Linked DNA regions of Luteolibacter sp. LG18. The main gene of each other region encodes a partner of the protein of the gene in region 2 in a complex. Links are inferred from orthologs where the notes say so. Each region holds a gene or a part of one and is shown on either strand. Other genes may lie near its edges.

The links.
Region 1: the proteins of smc (region 2) and llg_RS11975 are in contact, whole or in part, in a crystal structure (PDB 3ZGX), measured with the Bacillus subtilis proteins. The link is inferred for Luteolibacter sp. LG18 from one-to-one orthologs.

What each region holds. Positions count from the first base shown.
Region 1 is NZ_AP024600.1:2,910,134-2,913,354, reverse strand. The notes cover bases 114-3,027. They hold llg_RS11975 (segregation/condensation protein A), read left to right. Parts: upstream 114-1,137; coding sequence 1,138-1,917; downstream 1,918-3,027. Other genes in these bases: llg_RS11965 (tetratricopeptide repeat protein), read left to right, coding at 2,518-3,027; infA (translation initiation factor IF-1), read right to left, coding at 1,995-2,288; llg_RS11980 (hypothetical protein), read right to left, coding at 114-1,075. In the rest of the region: more of llg_RS11980, read right to left, coding at 1-113; more of llg_RS11965, read left to right, coding at 3,028-3,221. UniProt on the Bacillus subtilis protein: Participates in chromosomal partition during cell division. May act via the formation of a condensin-like complex containing Smc and ScpB that pull DNA away from mid-cell into both cell halves.
Region 2 is NZ_AP024600.1:4,621,669-4,626,276, forward strand. Bases 308-4,608 are described here. They hold smc (chromosome segregation protein SMC), read right to left. Parts: upstream 4,282-4,608; coding sequence 508-4,281; downstream 308-507. Other genes in these bases: llg_RS18285 (oxidoreductase), read right to left, coding at 308-342; llg_RS18295 (hypothetical protein), read right to left, coding at 4,469-4,608. Outside these bases: more of llg_RS18285, read right to left, coding at 1-307. UniProt on the Bacillus subtilis protein: Required for chromosome condensation and partitioning.

The DNA.
Region 1 (3,221 bases), 1.7 Mb from region 2 along the record:
GATGGATCCGGTCCCGCAGGGTCAGGACATCGCCGCCATCCAACACCACCTGCCCCGCCAGGCCGATGCCGTCGGGAGAATTGGTGGATCCCGACAACTTGAAATCCCCCGAAATGGACCCTTCGACAAACCCGGCGAGGCGCTCGGGCAACACCGACTCAAGGGACACCCGGTGAAGGCGGACGGACCCCGACACGGCCGGACGGTCACCCGAGGCCAGCTTCACATTCCGGAACACCACCGAGCCCGCCACCGATCCTTCGCGATCCTGCCCCACCTTGAACTCTCCTTCTTCAACCGTCAGCCCGGCGGCATTGGCGGAAATCACCAGTCGTTCAATCTCCAGGCCACGCAGCCAGTTCTGGGTGAACCGCCCGCCGTGGAACTGGAGCCGCCAGCCATCGCTGGAACGCTGGGCGTTGAGATGGCTGTTTTCGATTTTTCCGCGGGTGTATTCGGAGAACCCCCAGCGGAGGGTGGCATCGGCCACCTCGAGGGAATTCGCCTCGAACGCCGGAAACTCCTTGAGGAAGGATTCCGCATGGCGGCCCGCCTCCGCGGCATCCTCGGCCCCGGCGCGGATCTCCGCGTCCATCCGGCTCACCAAGATCGAACCGGGGTTCCACTTGCCCACCAATCCATCCAGCAGCCCCATGTCACAGCGGACGTTGTAGGCGTTGATGCTCGAATAATAGGCGTCCGGGCCACCGGTGAGGGCGAGCTTCCGGAGGTTGAGGTGCCCCTGCACCCGCTGGAAGCCCTCCACCTTGGATTGGGACGCGCTGAGATGCTTGCCCAGGGTGGCTGCCATTTGTTTCGGGAAATCCTTCGCGTCGACCCGCTTGACGAGATAGACGCCGCATCCTGCCCCGATAACGAGCAGGAACAGGAAAATCCGGAACATCAGCCACAGCAGATGGAAGGTGGCGGAGGAGTAGCTGCCGCCCGCCATGGAGTAACGCAGTTGGAACCAGAAGCCTTGGCTGGAAATCCACTGGTTGAGTCGCTCGTTGAAGGCCTGGAGTTGTTCGCTTTCCATTGGGGGCTGGCGGGCGCCGGTATTCAAGCGGTCCATTTCAAGGCGAGCGAGTCAAATTTCCCTCGCCCGGCGGGAACCAATCGCCTACCTAGCCCGCCGTGGAAAGCGCCGACTACAAGGTCAAACTGGAGATTTTCGAAGGCCCCCTGGATCTCCTCCTCTACCTCATCAAAAAGGACGAGGTGGACATCCACACGATCTCGATCGAGCGGATCACGCGCCAGTACCTGGACTACATCGACACCTTCAAGCTCCTGAACATCGACCTCGCCTCCGAGTTCATCGTGATGGCGGCCAACCTGATGTATATCAAGAGCCGGACGCTGCTGCCGCGCACCGAGCAACCGCCCGAGGAGGACGCGGAGGAGGACGATCCGCGCTGGGAACTCATCCGGCAGCTCATCGAGTACAAGAAGTTCAAGGATGCCGCCGGTTTCCTCTCGCTGCGCGAGATCGAGCAGGAGGGCAGTTTCGCCCACCAGGCGGACAAGCCGGAAAAGGAGGCGGAAGTGTCACCCGCCCCGCTGGCCGAGGTGTCGATTTTCGACCTGATCCGCGCGTTCCAGAACGTGCTGAAGCGCTTCGAGGAGGCTCACGATTTCGGCGACATCATCGACGACCGCTACACCGTGGCGGACAAGATCGAGTTCCTGCTGGGCCACTTCGCCTGCGGGGAGGCACGGCGCTTCGAGGATCTCTTCGACGGCGCCACCACCAAGGCGGAAGTGATCGTCACCTTCCTGGCGGTGCTCGAGCTGATGAAGCTCAACCAGTTCATGATCCGCCAGACCCAGACCCTGGGCGAGATCGTCGTGGAGCGCCGGACCCCGGGCGCCGCGACCGCCATCGACCTGGAAGACGTCGGCGCGGAGGACTGAGCTCCCGCCTCCCGGACACGAAAAAGCCGCGGCGATCGCCGCGGCCTGACGTGAATCGGAAAGGTCCGGGTGACCGATCAGCCCAGGCGGTAGACGATGCGGGCCTTGGAAACATCGTAGGGGGACATTTCCATCTTCACCTTGTCGCCGACGACGAGGCGGATGAAGCGCTTGCGCATCTTGCCGGAAATGTGGGCGAGCACCTCGTGGCCGCTGACCATGCGGACGCGGAACATGGTGCCGGCGAGGACCGCGGAGATCTCGCCGTCCACTTCCACCGCCTTTTCCTCGTTTTCTTTGCCGGGGCGACGGGGGCCGGGGCCACTGCGTCTGGAGCGGGAACCGGAGGATTTGCGTGGGCGTGGAGGCATGGGCGGTCGGAGGAACAAAAGGAGGGCTGCGGAGCCCGAAAACGGATGAGCCGTGGGCTCCCGAGCCGGGATAATGCCGATTCGTTTCCGAGCATCAATCCCAAAAACCGAACTCCGGACTCGCGCACGGAGCGCTTGCCAATCCATCATATCCGTCTCATTTTCCGGCACCGGAGACGCGGAGCAGCGCCATCCGGAGAAAACCCTTCTTAAATCCCACACGCCAGCCATGCCTGAAATCACTGAAAAGGATCTCCCGCAGAGCCAGAAAGCCCTCTGGCTGCGAGCCCTTAGCGCCATCCAAACCCAGAACCTTCCCTACGCGATCAGCATCCTGCAGGCGATCCTCAAGGACCTGCCGGAATTCCTCGATGGCCGCAAGGTGCTCCGCAAGGTCGAGATCCAGAACACCGGCGGTGCCAAGAAAAAGGGCGGCCTTTTCGGCGGCGGCGGCTTCAGCGCGATGAAGTACTCCGGCGGCGTGAAAAAGGATCCGGCCGGCACCATCGTCCTGCTGGAGAAGGAACTCGAGAAGGATCCGTTCAACGAAGGTGCGAACGACCTGCTGTTCGAATGCTTCATGAAGCTGGAAATGCCGGACAGCGCGGCCTTCGCGCTGGAAACCGTGCGCAAGGGCCCGCCCGAGACCCCGAAGCTGCTCCACAAGCTGGCCCAGCACTATTTGACCCGGAACATGCCGCAGCAGGCCGGCGAGGTGTACACCGACATCCTCAAGATCGCCCCCACCGACTCCGAGGCGGTGAAGGGCGCGAAGGATTGCGCCGCCCAGGCGTCCATGCAGAAGGCGAAGTGGGACGAAAATTCGAACATGCGGGACCTGATGCGCGACCAGGCCCAGTTCGAGGAAATGGAGAAGGCCTCCCGCACCGGCCTGACCCGCGACCAGCTCGAGGAGCGCCGCGACAAGATCAT
Region 2 (4,608 bases):
CGCGCCGAAAAACATGGTTTCGAAGATATGCCGGAGTTCCTCCTCACTGGTTTCCTCCACGGCCCCCACCACGCTGTAGCCGGCATTGTTGACCAGCACGTCGATTCTCCCGAACCGATCCATCGCGGCGGCAACCGCACCATGGATTTCCTCCGGCTTGGTGACATCCAGCGGCAACGCCTGCACGCGCTCCGGGGCAAGAGCCACGAGATCCTCCACGGTGCGGGGATCCCGGGCGGTCGCGACGACCCATTCGCCGCGCGCGATGAGCTCCTCAACGATCCGCCGCCCGAAGCCCGACGACGTTCCCGTGACCAACCAAACCTTGCCCTTGGAGTTCATAGTTGCCTTTGGTCCTTCTTCGGTGACCCGGACATGGGATTCCGATCCGGATGTTAGAAAAAGACCCTCCCGGGTCATCGGGGGCAAGACCGAAAAATGAGGGGCGCGGCTTCGGGCTCACTCGAGCCCGGGCCGCGCCCCCCTCCCTCTCCTGTCGGAAAACAATCAGGCGTCCAGACGGAGCGCCGCCTTCTGCGCCGCGGTCTTCGCCTCGTTCTTGCCCATGTTGTCGGCACTGGTGAGACGCATGCCCACCGGCTTCGAGACGCCGAACTCCTCCATCGTCACGCCATACATCACGTCGGCGCGGGCCATGGTGCGCTTCGAGTGGGTCACGATGATGAACTGGCTGTTGTCGATGAAGCGGTCCAGCACCTTGACGAAGCGGTTGATGTTCGATTCGTCCAGCGGGGCGTCGAGTTCGTCGAGCACGCAGAACGGGCTCGGCTTGATCATGTAGATCGAGAACAGCAGCGCCACGGCGGTCATCGAGCGCTCGCCACCGGACAGCAGCGAGATCGACTGGAGCTTCTTGCCCGGCGGCTTGGCGATGACCTCGATGCCGGATTCGAGCGGATCGTTCTCGTCGATGAGCATCAGGTCGGCCTTGCCCTGCTCGCCGAAGAGCTCCTTGAACATGTCGCGGAAATTGATCTTCACTTGGGCGAAGGTCTCGGTGAAGCGGCGCTTGGTCTCCTCGTTGATGCGCTCGATCACCTCCATGAGCTCGTTCTTCGAGCGCATCAGGTCCTCGTGCTGGTTGCGGAGGAAAGTGTTCCGCTCCTCGAGTTCCTCATACTCCTCGATGGCGTCGAGGTTGACCGGGCCCATCGAATCGAGACGGCGCTTGAGATCGCCCACCGTGGATTCCACGAAACTCCAATCCGGCTCGCCGGTCATTTCGCCGGGCAGCTCGATCTTCTCCTCGGCGGTGGCGTTCACCACCACGGTCTCCATCTCGTCCTCGTCGCCCTCCTCGGAGCCGACCACCACTTGGCGACCACCGCGGGCTTGCTGGGATTTCTGGGAGGCGATGCAGGCGAGCAGCGCGTGGGCGTCCGGTTCGAAGGATTCGAGTTCGATCTGGTGGCGTTCCAGGATCGTCTGGACGAGGCTTTCGAGGCGCAGTTCGAGCTTGGTCGAGGCGACTTCCTCGCGGCCTTTCTGCTCGGTGATGCGGGAGTGCTGGCGGCGCAGGTCGCCGAGCACGGACTCGGCCTGCTCGATGGCTTCCAGCAAACCGGTGCGGCTGGCGGCGCGGGAATCGATTTCCACCTGGAGATCCTCCGCCTCGTAGCGGTGGGTTTCGCATTGCTCGGCGAGCGAGGCGCTTTCCGCGGTGGCGGCTTCGATACGCTGTTCGAACGAGGCGATTTCCGACTCACGGCGCATGCTTACCTCGCGCAGCTCGGCGAGGCGGGCTTCCATCGGACGCTGCTGCTCCTCGGCTGCCTGCTTGGCGCGGCGTTCGACGGCGAGCGAGGTACGGAGTTCATTGAGGCCCTCGGCGAACTCGGCTTCGCGGCGGGCGGCGGAATCGGCTTCGGTCTGGAGGCGGCGCTGGTCGCTATCGAGCCCTTCCAGGCGCTCGCGGGCGGAGGCCAGTTCGTTCTCCAGCGATTCGCGGGCCTCGGCGGCGGCGCGCTCGCGCTGGTCGAGTTCACCGCGTTCCCAGCGGACGTTTTCGAGCTTCGTCTCGTAGTTCTCCACCTCGCGAGTGGCGAGGGAAAGCTGGCCTTGCAACGTGGAAACCTCGACCTTCTGGCGCTGCAGTCGCTCGCGGGAAACCTCCACCTCTTCCTGCGTTTCGGTCAGGCGGTGTTCGAGTTCCTCCACGCGGGAGCGGGCCTCTTCCTCGGCTCGGGTCAGTTCGGCGACTTCGGTTTCAAGCGAGCGCACCTCGTTCTGACGCTCCAGCACCGAGGCCGAACCATCGCCGGCGACACCACCGCGGATCACGCCTTCGGCGCCGAGCAACTCGCCATTCAGCGTGGCGAAGGTCGTGCCCGGCAAGGAGGCGCGCAGCTTCATGGCGGTCGCCAGATCCGGCACCACCAGCACGTGTTCGAGCAGGCGCTCCAGCACCGCGGTCACGCGGCTGTCCGACTTCACACGGTCCAGCGCCCAGGCCACCGCGCCTTCCGGCAGGGCCTGCATCTGGGTACCGGCGGCATGGCCGATGAACTCGGTCGGCAGCACGGCGGCCACGCCGAGCTTCTTCTCGGCCAGGCGGCCGATGATTTCCTCGGCGAGCTTCGACTCGGTGACGAGCACCGCCTGGAGATGACCACCGAGCGCGGCTTCGATCGCACGGGCGCAGGTGTTGTCCGCCTCGATCAGACCGGCGAGCACACCGAGCAGACCCGGCTTGAAATGATCCGGCTGATCAAGACCGCCGAGCACGCTGCGGGTACCCTTCTCGAAGCCTTCACCGCTGGCCACCAACTGGCGGACGACATCGAGACGGGAGGACCGCTGGGCCAGCACCTTGTGCGCCTCGGCGGCGGCGGTGCGGGCGGCATCGAGATCACCGCGGGTGTGCTGGAAAGCACGCTCGGCCTTCTGGAAAACCTCCTCGAACTCGGTGATGCGCGCGGCGTTCTCCGAAACCTCGTCCTGGAACCGCATCTGCTCGGCGCGGAATTCCTCCAGTTCCAGCATCAAGCGCTCCTCTTCCTCGCCGAGCTGGCGGGCGCGCTCGCGGGTGCCTTCGAGCTGCGACAGCGCGGCCTCGATGCGGGCCTGGTGGGAGGCCACCAGCGTCTGTGTGCGGTTCGCTTCGCCACGGGCTTCGCGCAGGTTGTTCTCGATCGACTCGCGCTCGGCCTTGGAAAACCGGCTGCGCTCCTCGTGCTCGGCGAGCTGGTTTTCCTGCTCGATGATGCGGCGGGTCAGCGACTCCAGCTCCTCGTTGGCGGAGATGAATTCGAACTCCTGGCGGGCCAGCTTCTCGCGGGTGTCCTCGATGTCCTCGTGGTTCTGGCGGATGCGGCTTTCCAGCTCGGCCTTGCGCTCCTCGTTGAAGGCGATGCGGCCCTCGGCGGCGGACAGCGCGTTGCGGTGCTCGTTGAGTTGCTGACGGAGTTCGGCGAGCTCGCCTTCGAACGCGCGGGCGGCGGCGCGAGCCTCGCTCACGGCTTCCTCCTTCGCCGGAAGCTGCTGCTCGATCTCCGCCTCGCGGATGTCGAGCCCGCGCACGGAAGTCTTCAGCTCGCCGAGTTCGGCGGTGATTTCCACGAACTTCTTGTGACCGAGGTGGGTGTCCAGGATGCGGACGTCACCGGCCAGAGACTGGTAGCGGCGGGCCTTCGCGACCTGGCGCTTGAGCGAGTTCATGCGGCGGTCCTGCTCGGCGAGCACGTCGGACACGCGCAGCAGGTTCGCCTCGGTGTATTCCAGCTTGCGCAGGGCCTCCTTCTTCTCGCGCTTGTACTTGGTGATGCCCGCGGCCTCTTCGAACACCATGCGGCGCTCTTCCGGCTTCGAGGAAAGGATCTGGTCGATCTGTCCCTGCGCCATGATCGAGTAGGCGGTGCGGCCGATACCGGTGTCCATGAGCATGTCATGGATGTCCTTCAAGCGGCACAGCGTGTTGTTGATGCGGTACTCCGAGCGGCCGTCCCGGTAGACGCGGCGGGTGATCGAGACCTCGTTGTAATCCACCTTCAGCGCGGCCTCGCAATCGGCCATCGTCAGCGTCACCTCGGCCATGCCCAGCGGCTTGCGACGCTCGGTACCGTTGAAGATGACGTCCGCCATTTCACCGCCGCGCAGCGCCTTGGCGGAGGTTTCCCCCAGCACCCAGCGGATGGCGTCCACGACGTTCGACTTGCCGCAGCCGTTGGGGCCGACGATGCCGGTCACGCCGCGGTCGAACTCGATCAGGGTCTTGTCGGCGAACGACTTGAAGCCGTGGATTTCGAGAGTCTTTAAATACATCCGGACAGGAGGGTTGGAGGTTGCCCCGAGAGGGATGGGGTGAGGTGAGAGTAACCGGTTTTCGCCCCCCTGCAATCCAACAACGAAAAACCACACTACATCTTGTGTTGTTTTCCGATCCAAATACCTACCTGTTGAGAATTGTGAAATTAAGGTTTTCCGTAATAATTCGCAGGCATGGCCCCGACTAACGCTTTCCCGTGCGCTCCATACCCGGAGGTAGCTGGGGTGCGCCGCCGGGAGCTGGTCTGATCGCCGGTATAGGGGGAGGAGTGGCAGAGATCGTCCCCACCTCCAGCCCGGGAACGAGTTCAGCCACCAACTTCC